DNA from 4 places in the Shewanella sp. 10N.286.52.C2 genome. Region 1 is predicted to be linked to each of the others. Evidence: predicted binding sites of a transcription regulator. Region 1 holds the regulator's gene; each other region holds the start of a gene.

Region 1 (3,612 bases):
TGATCCGGATCTTGAGCAATTTCTTCACGCCAATTTGGCGATTGTTGATTTAAAAATTGCTGCACATTGATTGGCTCGCCAAAGTTAACGTAACCTTGGCCAAAGTTGCCTAATTTACGCAGCGCACCAAAGACCTGCCACACTGATTCTTTTTGCTTTTTCTTACCGCTTAACTCTTTATGATAGGTGGACACTTCCATCACATGATCATAACCAAGATAAACTGGCACTAAGGTTACTGGGCGTTCAATGCCCCGCAGTACACAGTTAACTGTCATCGCTAACATGCCGGTCTTAGGCGCTAATAAACGACCGGTACGAGAACGACCACCTTCGGTGAAGTATTCAACCGAATAGCCTTTAGCAAATAACTGATCTAAATACTCACGAAACACTGCGGTATAAAGTTTATTACCGTTAAAGCTACGACGAATAAAGAAAGCACCACCACGGCGGAACATAGGGCCTGCTGGCCAAAAGTTTAAATTAATACCGGCGGCAATATGCGGCGGCACCATGCCTTGGTAATACAAAATATACGACAGCAGTAGGTAATCCATGTGGCTACGATGGCAAGGCACATAGACAATTTCATGACCATCATGATGCAGCTTACGCACTTTTTCAGCGCTTTTAATGCTAATACCGCTGTATAACTTATTCCACAACCAAGTAAGAAAGCGCTCAGCAATACGCACTAAGCTGTCTGAGTAATCCGCTGCAATTTCATCTAAATACTGAATCGCTTTTTCGCGGGCTTTGTCTTCAGGAATTTTTTTATTAAGCGCTTCTTCTTTTATCGCTTGAGCAATGGCATCAGACTTTAATAATGAGTTGAACATTGCCTGACGATTTGGCAGTTGTGGGCCTGTCATCACTTTACGTTGGCGTCTAAAGTGCACTCGCGCCACACGGATAAGTTTATGCGCAATACTGACATCAGTGCCGTGTTCATCAGCCATATAACGTAGCGACATAGCATTTGAGAATTGAATAAAGCTATGGCGACCTAAGAACAAAATCATCAACCATTTACGTAACCAGGTCGGGTTTTCACGCTCAAATACGGCTGCGGTCATGGTGTCATCTTCTTTACCAGGGATACGTCCCCAATACAGACTCACTGGCACCAATTGAATATCAAGTTGATCATTTTTTTTATGTAAGGCTAATAAGCTGGTGAAGTTATCAACAAATTTTTCGCCACTTAAACGCTTGCCAAATAGAGGCTTACGACCTTCAATACACACAATTCTAGGGGTATTTAAGCCATCAACGTCTAGTCGCTCATAAGGGCTCGGTAAGCCATATTTGGCGGTCACTTCATTTAATGCCGCAATATCACTGAGTGATTCTGTCTTCATCACATAGACCACTGGTTTATCTGGGTCTAAGTTCAGATCGGCAAAGGGATCTTCAGGCACAACAACCGTGTGCACCATCAGTTTTTGAATCCAACGTAATGATTTTGCTATGATTGAGTCAGGTTTTAACATGAGTGTTCGCATATTCAACATCAATTAATTGGCCATAGAATACCAGATAATGGTTCAGTTTCACTAACAAGGGTCTATACAGAGAATATTTGTTCAGTAAAAATAGCCATATCCGAATAACAACCAACCTATTTTCAATCAACACTACTGTATAAATATACTGTTTAAACAAACGATGTGAGAAATAGCCAATTTCATCGGTTTAAAAAGCTGACTTACCTTCATTAACTAAATAATTAAATTACAGATACTTAACCGTGCCCCCATATATAGCCAACAAGAATTAGATGATAATAGTTAAATTAATTTGGTTAATACTTGCGCGACCACCGATACTGTATATAATGACAGTCACTGTATAAAAAAACAGGAATCAATATGAGACCTTTAACGCCACGCCAAGCTGAAATATTAGAGCTAATTAAATGTAATATCGCCGAAACAGGTATGCCGCCAACTCGTGCAGAAATTGCAACTCGATTAGGCTTCAAAAGCGCCAATGCCGCTGAAGAACACTTAAAAGCACTGGCAAAAAAAGGCTGTATTGAAATTATTCCTGGTACCTCTCGCGGGATCCGCATGGTGCAGGTGGAGGAGGAAGTTGAAGCAGGCTTACCACTTATCGGCCAAGTTGCTGCAGGTGAACCTATCCTTGCTCAAGAGCATGTTGAACAGTATTTCCAAGTTGACCCAGAAATGTTTAAGCCCAATGCTAATTTCTTACTACGCGTTCGAGGCGACAGTATGAAAGACATTGGTATTTTAGAGGGCGACTTATTAGCAGTGCATAAAATGCAAACTGCCACCAATGGTCAAGTTGTAGTGGCACGTCTTGAAGACGATGTAACCGTGAAAAGATTTGAAAAGAAAGGCAATATTATTTATTTACATGCTGAAAATGCAGAATATGAGCCGATTAAAGTTGATTTAAGTTGCCAAAACCTAACGATTGAAGGGCTTGCTGTTGGCGTTATTCGTAATGGAGGTTGGTTATGAACACATTAATAGGCAATGCACCGCGTCACCCTGGATTATGGGTAGATATGGCATCTGATCCCTTACCCACTAAACAAGGGATTGAAACCAAGCGCACCCAAAACCAAGGCTTAACTGAATTGACTCAATTATGCAGTCAGTTAGCCATTTTAAGTCAGCAAGGCCGTTGGATTGTACTGATTAATCCGCCGCATATCGGTTATAAGCAAATTCTTGCTAATGCCAATGTTCGTATGGACAGAGTATTGTTAGTTCACACCAAAGATGAAGTCGAAACCCTGTGGGCGATGGAAAAAGCGCTCACTAACGGTACTTCAAGTGCAGTAATTACTTGGACACCACCATTAGATGCCCGCGACAATCGCCGCATTCAATTGGTTGCCAAAAATGCCTTAGCCCAAGGGATTATCATTGAAGATGTAAATACTCACTTACCTGAAGGCGACCCATTAACGCAAACTTTAGCAGTACCGACTCGGGTAAACCTTACCTCGTTTCACTAGTAAAATATGACTAAAAAAGCCCTTCACTACGCTGAGGGGCTTTTTTTTGCACTTTTTTCAGCAAATTAGATGATAAAGTGATCTTGATCAATATTTAATCTCCAAGTAATGTAGTTAACAAGGTAGTAACAATTTATCGTACTGCCGAGAATAAATGTCAAAAAGATACAAACGCTATTAAAAGATTGAGCTGGTACCGTGCGGTATAGAAAGCCTTGAATGTAAAGCGTCAAATATAATTGATAAGTTCAGTATTAGGTACAAGTGTGGCACCGTAACGTAATAACATAATTGAGTTTTCAAGCTCAAAGCCACCGTGTACTTTGAAATGATCAAACTTTTTCGGGTATGAAAAGTTTGCATAGAGCAGAGTATTACTGTGTGGCTTTTCTTTGTAATTGCAATTCGCAATTAGCAGAGGAGTAGTCTTGTGAAGCGATTGTTGTACGGATTAATGGTGGCGTTGCTTGCAACCCCACTCACAGCGGCAGAGATGCCCTTAAACATGACTCAAGGTGTAACAGAGATCAGTGGCCAGGTTTACGACCTGCATATGATTATTTTGTATATCTGTTGCGCCATTGGTGTCGTGGTCTTTGGGATCATGATTTATTCCA
Region 2 (3,612 bases), on a different contig from region 1:
CTAGCCTTTCCTCTGCAGCAGAGAGTATTTGGCAACAGATTGAATTAGCACAACGACAAGCTAGTAAGTAGCTTTAAAACTCCAAATAGTTTAAATAGACAGAAGCTATGCATCATCATCTAAAGTCATGGCCTCTTTTATTTCATCACTATCAAAGCCTTTTCGAGATAAGTAAGCATAGGCTTTGGACTTTTCTTTATAGTCGGATAAGTCATAACGCTTTTTAGCCAGCTGACTTTTACAACTGAGATAAAAGTCTAACTCTTCTGTTAGGCTTAGTTGGTATATCAGCTCTTCGAAATCACTGACATCAAGAAGCCGCTGTTTTAATTCTTGCAAGATCAGCGTTTTGCCTTTGCCTTTATTATACAACTTGATAATTTCAGACTTCAGGTCAGCCTTGTCTGCTTTTATGGCTAATTTACTGCGCAGGGTGTCAACTTGAGGGTGTTGTGATAGTGCGTAATCAATTTCAGCGCGAGAAAACCCTTTGGTGGTCATCTGTGAATAAACTTTTTCTTTATTAGTGCCATGAAAGTGTTCAAATTTGTTTTGCAATCGTGCTGTCGCCATTTCAAATGAATCGACATTTTGCTCATGCATGACTTGTTCAATTGCGGTATCAATTTCAGCAACTGATACGCCTCTTAATTGTAATTTACGTTTGATAGCGCCTTTACCCGTCTCATGACTAAAGGCCAGTTCGCAATAGCGAACGGCAAAATCAAAATCATTTTTCAAATAGCCACTTTCAATGAGTCTAGCGAGAACAGTGTCAATCCATTGCTGGTTATCGGTTTTACGCTCAAGCTTGGTGCGAATTTCATTGATAGTAAAATCTTGCTGACCAAGGTGCCAATAGGCACTGTTGAAAACATTCTCGATTGTTTTGGCTTGACGAAGTGGCTTACTTTGCATAAAAAATTTTAATTGATTAGAAATGACAAAGGCAGTTTAGCAGACCACTACTCTGTTCAGAACTAGAAGTTCTTGCCACGGTAAAATGTCTGCTTTATTCGTGGTAAATATTAATCGCTTTATGAATATTAACTATGCCTGTACATCTTAATTATGACCGTACATCTTAATTATTTGCGTAGTGGACACAATCATTCTTTTTAGCCGTTTGTTGCAGCAGTTGTTTTAACTCTGTTTTTCCACCGCTTTTAGTATCATTGATTTGTTGTTCAATGGTTTGTGTTTGCATGACAATTTTTTCAATCGCTGTTTGTCTTGCGCCCTCTTCTGACTGGCCTGATAACACGAGTTGTTCAACAAGATCTGAATAGCGTTCGTAGACCACTCCTTTATAATAATCGGCCTGTGAAGTCATCGGAGTGTGGGCATATATAATTGAGCAGCTTAAAGCACTATTGATTTGCGTGAATGAATCCTGAATTTGAATGACAACGGGCTTTTGAGTCGATGGGCTAGCGCTCGCGCCAAAAGATAATATTGCTAACATTGAAATGATAAATACTTTTTTCATTATGTTTACTCCCGTTGATGAACAACTGAATTCTGATACTGATAATAAGCTTTAAACTTGCCTCTATTTTACCTACGTAAGCTAAACGTAAGCTGAACAAACAATTAACTTTTAACGTTTTTCCTTAAAGAATGCTTATTAGGTTATTTTCGGCTAATGGTTCGACAGCAGCTCGATAATAGTCGCCACTCAATCTTAAACACTCACGCTTACCTTGCTCATAATTTAGTACTTAGCAATGCTGTTTAGTTCAGCTCACTCAGCAAAGCATTCCCTCAATGACCCATAACAGATTAAATAACCAACAATTCGCACGCTTATTCGACAACCTTACGGAATTTATTGCCAATTTTACGGGGACAGCTATAATACTGTATAAACATACAGTACTGTTGGGTGTCGATTGTTATGAAGGTTATTCCTATTTTTGCTTGTGCCGGTATTACTGGTTTTGAAAGTCCTGCTGCTGAATATCGGCAACTGCCATTAAGTTTAGATGAGCTATTGATTGAACATCCCAGTGCCACTTTTATTGGCCAAGCTAGCGGCGACTCTATGGAGAAAATCGGCATTTTTGATAAGGATATTCTCATTGTGGATCGCCATGTCAGTGTCGAAAACCATGATGTGATAGTGGCAAACTATAACGGCAACTTTGTCTGTAAGCTCATTGATATCAAGCGGCGATTATTATTATCGGCAAATGATCTTCACCAGAGTGTTACGATACAAGAGTATGACAACTTCAGTGTTGAAGGCGTGGTGATCCGTTCAATCCGTTGTCATCGCCAAAGCCCTATATTAGTTAATAACTAATGTTAGCGGATTAAACTAACGACTAACGGACAGTTAAATTATGTATGCACTCGTTGATGCCAACTCTTTTTATTGCAGCGCCGAGCAAGTGTTTCGCCCAGAGTGGCGTGGCCGTCCTATCGTGGTGCTGTCCAATAACGATGGTTGCATTGTGGCGGCTAACCGCCAGGCAAAAGCATTAGGAGTGGGTAAATTTGGTCCTTACTTTGAAGTGCGCGATTTTTGTGAAAAAGCAGGCGTGATTGCGCTTTCCTCCAATTATGAGCTTTATGCCTCTTTGTCTCACTCTATGATGGAAGTGATTGGCCGCTTTGCACCTGAGCAACATATTTACTCTATTGATGAGTCATTTCTGTCATTTAAACATTGTTACCCTGCGATCCCGTGTTTATTAAGCCATGCCGCTATGATCCGCCGCGCGGTATGGAAAGAAACCCGTTTACCTGTGTGTGTCGGTATTGCTGCCACCTTAACCCTTGCCAAAGTGGCCAATCATGCCGCTAAAAAGCTCCAGGGCTATAACGGGGTATGTTATATCCAATCCATTGAGCAAAGAAATGCCATTTTAGCGACAATGAAAGTCACCGATGTGTGGGGGATCGGTTCGCGGATCGGTAACAAATTACATGCCATGGGGATCACCACCGCACTGGATCTGGCTAAATTACAACCAGGCATTGCTCGTAGCCAATTTAGTATTGAAATCGAGCGTACAGTCAGAGAGCTCAATGGCGAGGCTTGTAAAGGCTGGGATAGCGCCAGAGCAGATAAACAGCAGATCTTTTCAACTCGTAGTGTCGGTGAACGTATTAGCGATATAGACTCATTATTACAGGCGCTCAGTAAGCATGCTGGTATCGCGGCAGCCAAAGCCAGAAAGCAAGGCTCTGTGGCTAGCACCATACTGATCTTTGCCAGTAACTCCCCTTATGATGAACAGCCTAATGGCTTTAAATATCATTACCGCTGTGCATATCCAACTAATGACAACCGTGAAATCATCAGTTACGCAGCAGAAATTGCCCGTAAGCTTTATAACCCCAATACTCGCTACTATAAAATCGGGATTGGATTGTTAGATTTATCACCGGTCAAACATTTGCAAACAGACTTGTTTGCCCCAGTAAAAGATCCTGCCTTGATGCAGGTTTTTGATAAGTTAAATCAACGCTACGGTAGTGATGCAATATTTGTCGCCGCCCAAGGTATTGGAGGTAAATGGCATATGCGCCGTGAGCTATTAACCCCGCAATACACCAGCTGTTGGCAAGATATTCCGCAAATCCACTGTGGCTAAATTGGTGATA
Region 3 (3,612 bases), on a different contig from region 1:
CATGGCAAGCACCTGAGCAAAGCAATGCCAGCTTTAGCTTAACCCTTTCAGGTTTAAAGGGCGGCCATTCAGGCGTCAACATTCATTTAGGTCGCGGCAATGCCAATAAATTATTAGCCCGTTTCTTATTTAGTTATGGTGATGATTTACAAATTGAATTAGTTAACTTCACTGGCGGCTCTTTACGTAATGCTATCCCCCGTGAAGCTAGCATCAACTTTATGCTGCCAAGCGAAAATAAAGCCAAGCTTGAGCAAGCCATTGCTCAATATCAAGCGATTGTTCGTGAAGAGCTGGCAATTGCTGACCCTGACATGTTGCTAACACTTGCAGCCATTGACGCTCCAGCAAAAGTCATGAGTGAAGATGCGCAAAATACCTTAATCGATTTACTGCACGCCTGCCCTAACGGCGTAATGCGTATGAGCGATGAAGTTGAAGGTGTGACTGAAACATCGCTTAACGTCGGAGTGATTAACACTGACAACGAATCTGTTGAAGTGCTATGTCTTATCCGCTCATTGATTGACTCAGGCCGAGTGCAAATTGAAACGCAATTAACGGCATTAGCAAACCTTTCAGGTGCTAGCATTGATCTATCAGGCGCTTACCCTGGTTGGAAGCCTGATAATAGCTCACCAGTGATGGCCATTGTCCGTGAAACGTATAATGATATTTATAAGAAAGACCCGACGATTATGGTTATCCATGCCGGTCTTGAATGTGGACTATTTAAAGAACCATACCCAACCATGGATATGGTCTCTATTGGCCCAACCATTCGTTTCCCACATAGCCCTGACGAAATGGTGAACATCACCACTGTTGGCCAATATTGGGAACTACTGCTTGCGGTACTAGAGCGTATTCCAGCAAAAGGCTGAGCTTTAACTCTCTATTAAATTACGCGCTTAATAAAAAGGCTGCTCTATTCTTGATATAAGAAAAGGCAGCCTTTTTGTTTCTAGCGATAATCACTAGAACTGCAAATCTAATTGCTCGCTATTATCATCTGTAACCACTTCTGGCTGGCTATTATCAGCTAAACCAACACTGACACCGATTAATCTTATACCTCGGCCATTGGCCCGCTCTAGTGCTTGAGTTAACAATGTCTGGAATAAGTTAAGCGACATTTCATCACTGCGATGCTCAATGGTAGTTTGCTTGAAATCGTTAAATTTAAGTTTTACTACCTGTTTATGAATTTGCCGGTCTTTAGCACTGCGATGCACCCGGCTAATAAGCTCTTGGATTAACTGCGGCATGACATTGCTGCATTGCTCTATAGTAAAAATATCTTGGGCTAAGGTGGTCTCAACCCCAACCGACTTTCTGATACGATTTGGGCTTATTTGACGTGTATCGATACCTTGAGTGCGCTCAATTAACACGCGGCCAAATTTACCAAAACCGCTGATGAGCTTGTCACTCGGGTAGCGCTGCACGTCTTCACAGGTTTCAAGCCCGAGCGCTGCAAGCTTAGCCGAGGTTACTTTTCCCACCCCAGGGATTTTACTTAAGGATAATGATTTTATAAACGAAGGGATCTCAGCAGGCGTGATCACATATTGACCATTAGGCTTATTTAAGTCAGAAGCTATTTTAGCTAAAAACTTAATCGGTGCGACTCCCGCGGAAGCGGTAAGCCCGGTTACCGTAAAGATTTCAGCTCTGATCTGCTCAGCAATTAAGGTGGCGCTACCTTTACATGCATCACAATCAGTAACATCAAGATACGCCTCGTCCAATGATAACGGCTCAACTAATTCTGTATAACGATGGAATATTTCACGGATTTGCAGCGAAACCGCTTTGTAAACCTCCATCCTGCCTGGCACCAATATCAAATCTGGGCAGAGTTTTAATGCCTGATAACTCGACATAGCAGAACGAACGCCATATTTACGCGCCTCATAACTACAGGTACTGATAACACCACGGCGATCGCTGCGCCCACCTACAGCAATAGGTTTACCACGCAATTGTGGAAAATCACGCATTTCAACTGCGGCATAATAGCAATCCATATCAATGTGGATAATTTTACGCATGGCGTTTTCATAAAGAAGTCACTGAATGACATCATGATACTGTATATAAAAACAGTGTTCAAATTAAACCTTTATCACAAGTCGCGTTGAAAGCTTCAAATTACAAAATAGCGCTAATTTGCAATACAAATAAATAACAGCAAGAACACTAAACATCAGACGACACAAAAACAAAATCAACATTGCATGATACAAATCACTAACTTTTTTATGATCTTAGGGTATATTTTGATTTATAAGCAGGTACAATCAAACAAAAATAATAATACAATTAGGTGAGTTATGAACAAGTTTGGCTTTAAAGCGAGTTTACTATTTGCGTTAACAATTCTATTAGCTTTCGCCTTGATCATTAGCGGGCTGGTCACTCACCAATTATTAAAACAACAAATAACAGACAAGCTGACAACCGACATCCACCACCAAATAAAAACCAAAGTCAGTGAAATAGAAAACTCATTTAATCGCACCACTTCCGCGGTAACTGAACTCGCGAGTCTATACCGTCATAACAATGTGGATGCCGGCCATGTCGCCATGACTCAATACACAGCCAAATTAGGTGGCGTCTCTAAAGTCATTATGGGGTTTGATGATGGCCAATCCTTTGCCTCTATTGCTTCAGAGTCTTTTCCTGATGGCGTCGGTGTAGTCGATAAATATGATCCCCGCACTCGTCCTTGGTACCAAAACGGCAAACAAAAAAATACCTTGTCCCTCAGCGAAGTGTTTTTTACCCGTACAGACGGTATACCTATGGTCGGGGTTATGCACCCAATTGATGGCGGGATCATCATGGCGGATTTACGTTTTGACTACTTGCAACTGCAACTACAAGCATTAGCAGATATTGAAGGTGCCACTGGCTTTATTATTGATAAAAATGGCTTAGTGTTAGCCTCTAATTCAGCCTTAACTAATCAAAAAGACAATATCAGCAGCAATAGCCAACTAAGCGAGATCTATCAAAGTATTCTCGGTCAGGATAGCTCATGGGCGCTCAGTGATATAAATGACGTTAGCACGATTATTGCTAGTCAAAAAATCCCTTTAATTGATAACAACCAATGGTATGTGATTGTCACCCTCGATGAAGCAACAGCTTTCGCACCGCTTGTTAATGCCACAATAAAACTCAGCGGCATCATATTATTGGTACTTGGCTTATCTGTTGTGGCGTTATTAATACTACTGAATAAGCTCTATCAACCGATTAATGAACTACGTGACTTAGTCACTGGCTTATCTCAAGGTAATGGTGATTTAACCCGTCGTTTGGAAGTCAAAAATGATGACGATATCGGAAAAATTTCCCTCGGAATTAACGCCTTTATTTCACAACTACAAACCATGTTGTTAGCCATCAATAAATCGACAATTAAATTATCTACCGGTATTGATAAGCTGCAGCACTATAGCCAAAACAGCGAACAAATTTTGACAGCCCATACCAATGAAACAACCCAAATTGTGACCGCCATTGAAGAGCTATCAAATACCGCTGTCACTGTGGTTGAGAATACCGAAACCGCAGCCAAGCATACTAATGAGGCTAATA
Region 4 (3,612 bases), on a different contig from region 1:
CATCGGTGTCTTTTAGGATCTTCTTCACTTCAGGGTTAGTGACATAGCGATTGATACCCGTCATGGCGCCAAGCAGGGTCGCATCTGTAAAATGTTTTGGCGCTTGAGTGGTTTTTTCAAGCAATTCGCCACGCTCACAATGGAGTTGTTGACCTTTTTTCAGTGGCGGCAAAGTCGCTAAATTTTCATCATCACTGCCATCTGCATTATCTTTACCCTGCATTTTCGCAAATAAACATTTCCAACCTAATGACAGTTCTTGCTTAGCTTTAGTGGTGAATAAGCCACCCGCAATGGTCACTTCAACTTGGGTTTCATCATAAATATAGGCGGGGTAAAACTGGGCTAAATACTGCCGTGCAATATGAGAATATAACTGCGACTCTTTGGCTGATAAGTTTGCCAAATTAGTGGTTTTTTCAGTGGGAATTATCGCGTGGTGAGCATCAACTTTACTGTCATTCCAGGCTTTGGACTTAAGCTTGGCATTAGGTTTATCTGCTTTAGCGGTTAAACCGGCATCATTACTTAATACTGCGCGAATAACTTGGGGGGCAAGGCCATGTTGCTCAGCAGGTAAATAGCGACTATCTGAGCGCGGATACGTAATTAATTTATGCCTTTCATATAGACTCTGACAGGTATCAAGCACCTCTTTAGCGCTCATGCCAAAACGTTTGGCGGCATCGATTTGCAGGCTGGATAAACTATAAGGCAATGGGGGGTTCTGACGCTTATTTTTTGATTCAAGTTTGGTCACTTCAGCTGGCTTGTTAGTTATCCGCCCCACCACATTTTCTGCTAAGCCTTTGGCGAGCACTCGCCCCTCTTCATCCATATATGGCTGACATGCTTCACTGGGTTTCCACTTAGCCGAAAAGCCTTCTTGGTTATCGGTCAGTAAATGCGCCAATACTTCATAAAAAGCTTTGGGCTGAAAATTGGCAATGTCTTCATCTCGCCTTACCACTAACCCCAGTACCGGGGTTTGCACGCGACCAACAGACAATACTCCCTGATAACCTACTTTTTTGCCTTGAATGGTATAAGCGCGGGTCATATTCATGCCATATAGCCAATCTGCGCGGCTGCGGGCTAAGGCTGAGGTAGATAAGGGGACAAACTCTTTATTAGTGCGCAATTGCCCTAAGGCGCGTTTTACCGCCGAAGGGTTAAGATCGCTAATAAGTAAACGCTGGGTTTGAGCAATCTTGTCGGCCTTTACACCTGCATAGGAAATGACTTCATCCACCAGCAGCTGCCCTTCTCTATCAGGATCGCCAGCATTAACTAAACTCGATGCTTGTTTGATGAGCTTTTTTAAGATGCTCAACTGTGAGCGGGTATTAGTTTTAGGTTTTAACTGCCATTTACTCGGAACTATGGGTAAATGGGCTAATTGCCATGATTTAAAAGCGGGATCATAGACATCAGGTTCTGCTTGCTCTAACAAATGCCCTATACACCAAGACACGCAATCCCCATTGGCGCTCATGATAAAACCATCACCTTTTTTATGAGGCTTTGGTAATACATCGGCAATAGCACGGCCTAGACTGGGTTTTTCAGCAATATAGAGCATCATAGATTTATTAGACTTTTAAAACACTGTATGAAATTACAGTGTAATTTAGCGAATAGCAAAAATAAGTGCAACTGTTAATGCAATGGCAGGTTTCTTAGAATGATGAGCTGCTACTCAAAACACTAGGCCAAAGCATTAAAAACCACGCTTATAAGGCGCTAAATTTAACCAAAAACAATTAATACAAATTTACTTTAAATTGTGATCTTAATGCAAAAACACATCGGGATATTAAGTTTAATTTCAGAATTACCCGCTAGGCGATATATATTCAAATCACTGAATATAAACAATTAAACTAGTAATAACCCTAGTTTGTGACCTAGTCAACAGTTGCCAAGCAATCTTTACATTACCCTCCAATTACCCATTAAGAGGTAAGAAAAACATTTTGGAGTATGAGATGAAATTAATGAGCAAATGTCGTGTTGCTTTACTTGTGGCTACTGCACTGGGGATGAGTGCTTGTAATGATGGTAAAGATGGAAACGATGGCCTACCTGGCGAGCCAGGTGCACCTTGGGTGCCACCAGTAGTGACCACATCAGCAGTAGCAAAAGTCATGGAATGGCAATATGCCGAGGGTGTCGTGAATGTTGAATTTTCGGTGGAGAACCAAGATGGGGTTCCAGTAGAAGATTTAGATAAAGTCCAGTTAATGTCAACCATCAAAAATGAAGCAGGTTTACTTGCTGACACTGTTGATGTGACTTGGGTTGCGGGTGATGATAACGCACCGGGTACGCTAACTCACGCTGGTGAGGGTATTTATAACCTTTCTATGCCACATGAAGCTGCGACATCTGAATCAATTGGTACTGGCTATATTCGACCAGGTAATGGCGAAAATGGTATGCCACGTACTAAACGCGTGATGTTTACCAAAAACGATTCTTATGCACAAGTTAGCACCACTGACGATGCTAAATGTGTCGCCTGTCACGGTGAATTTGAAGATGCTACTGGCAACGCAACTTGGGGTTGGCATCAACATCACCATGCAATCGACAATGACCAAGAAGTTATTATTGTTGAAGCATGTCTAGTTTGTCACACTCAAACTGAACAAAAAGATGGCGGCTGGGCTGAAAACACCATGGCAATGCTGGGTCATGGTTATAAATATGACGATGATGGTGTGATACAGGCTTCTGGCCATGCTAAATTAAGTGATAGTTATTCAATGGATAAATACCGTTGTTCAACTTGTCACGTTGACGATGTGGTATTTACAGCATCTCTCAATGGCTGTGCAACCTGTCATGCTAATTTACAAGATGCAGATAAAGATTTAGCTGTTAATCACAGTAACTTTACCGATCTTGATTGTGCAACCTGTCACAATTCGTTCCAACATGAACATGAAAACGGTGCAAATCGTGATGAAGCATTAAACCGTTATAACTTTGAAATTATATCTGTTGTTCGTAGCGAAGATAAAGCGACCATCGAAGTAACAACTAAAGCCACTGACAGTGAAGGTAAAGTTGTTGACATTAACGCACTCACTGACGCTAGCCCTAATGGTTGGGCAACTGTGATGAGAAACGGCGAAGCGATGCTTCCTGGTCGCGATGAAGGTCATGTTGCTCGAGCAAAAACAGCGCCTATTGCTGGTGAAAACGGTGAAGTAACCTATATCATTACCCATGCATTACCTTATGTTGAAGGTGAAGTATTAGCCGGTGGTGTAGATGGTCGTATTAGCTATACTCACCGTTGGGGATACCCTGCTAATGCCCCTATCTCGGTATCGAACATCAAAGACAAAGACGTCCGTCGTACTAGCTCTGATGGCATGAAGTGTCTAACTTGTCACACTGAGGGCTTGGATGGACATGGTTCTGCTCGAGGTGGTTTTGATTTAGGTGGTGATGCTTGTACTCAGTGTCACTCTGCTTATAACTGGGCTCCAGGTAAAACACAGGATGATGGAACCATAGGAGACTACGCGATGGCGTGGGGACCATTGGTTCACAACATGCACTTTGGAGCATACAAGCAAGACCGTGGTCTAAATGACATGC

What was found. The regulator LexA, encoded in region 1, represses DNA repair genes until DNA is damaged. The targets are predictions, from matches to a motif close to TACTGTATNNNNATACAGTA.
Region 2: the regulator LexA is predicted to act here: its motif matches at 1,859-1,878, upstream of BCU94_RS14855 (S24 family peptidase).
Region 3: the regulator LexA is predicted to act here: its motif matches at 2,092-2,111, upstream of dinB (DNA polymerase IV).
Region 4: the regulator LexA is predicted to act here: its motif matches at 1,607-1,626, upstream of BCU94_RS16160 (DNA topoisomerase III).

Annotation. Positions count from the first base shown of each region.
Region 1 is NZ_MCTV01000088.1:9,081-12,692, reverse strand. Features, by position in the region: gene plsB (glycerol-3-phosphate 1-O-acyltransferase PlsB) at 1-1,496, opposite strand, end outside; gene lexA (transcriptional repressor LexA) at 1,875-2,492, shown strand; gene BCU94_RS19430 (SulA-like leucine-rich domain-containing protein) at 2,489-2,995, shown strand; gene coxB (cytochrome c oxidase subunit II) at 3,426-3,612, shown strand, end outside.
Region 2 is NZ_MCTV01000039.1:232,312-235,923, forward strand. Features, by position in the region: gene BCU94_RS14840 (DUF6435 family protein) at 1-71, shown strand, start outside; gene BCU94_RS14845 (RecX family transcriptional regulator) at 106-918, opposite strand; gene BCU94_RS14850 (hypothetical protein) at 1,085-1,489, opposite strand; gene BCU94_RS14855 (S24 family peptidase) at 1,898-2,305, shown strand; gene BCU94_RS14860 (Y-family DNA polymerase) at 2,346-3,602, shown strand.
Region 3 is NZ_MCTV01000068.1:22,199-25,810, reverse strand. Features, by position in the region: gene BCU94_RS17940 (aminoacyl-histidine dipeptidase) at 1-884, shown strand, start outside; gene dinB (DNA polymerase IV) at 978-2,054, opposite strand; gene BCU94_RS17930 (methyl-accepting chemotaxis protein) at 2,337-3,612, shown strand, end outside.
Region 4 is NZ_MCTV01000047.1:30,669-34,280, reverse strand. Features, by position in the region: gene BCU94_RS16160 (DNA topoisomerase III) at 1-1,585, opposite strand, end outside; gene BCU94_RS16155 (hypothetical protein) at 1,989-3,612, shown strand, end outside.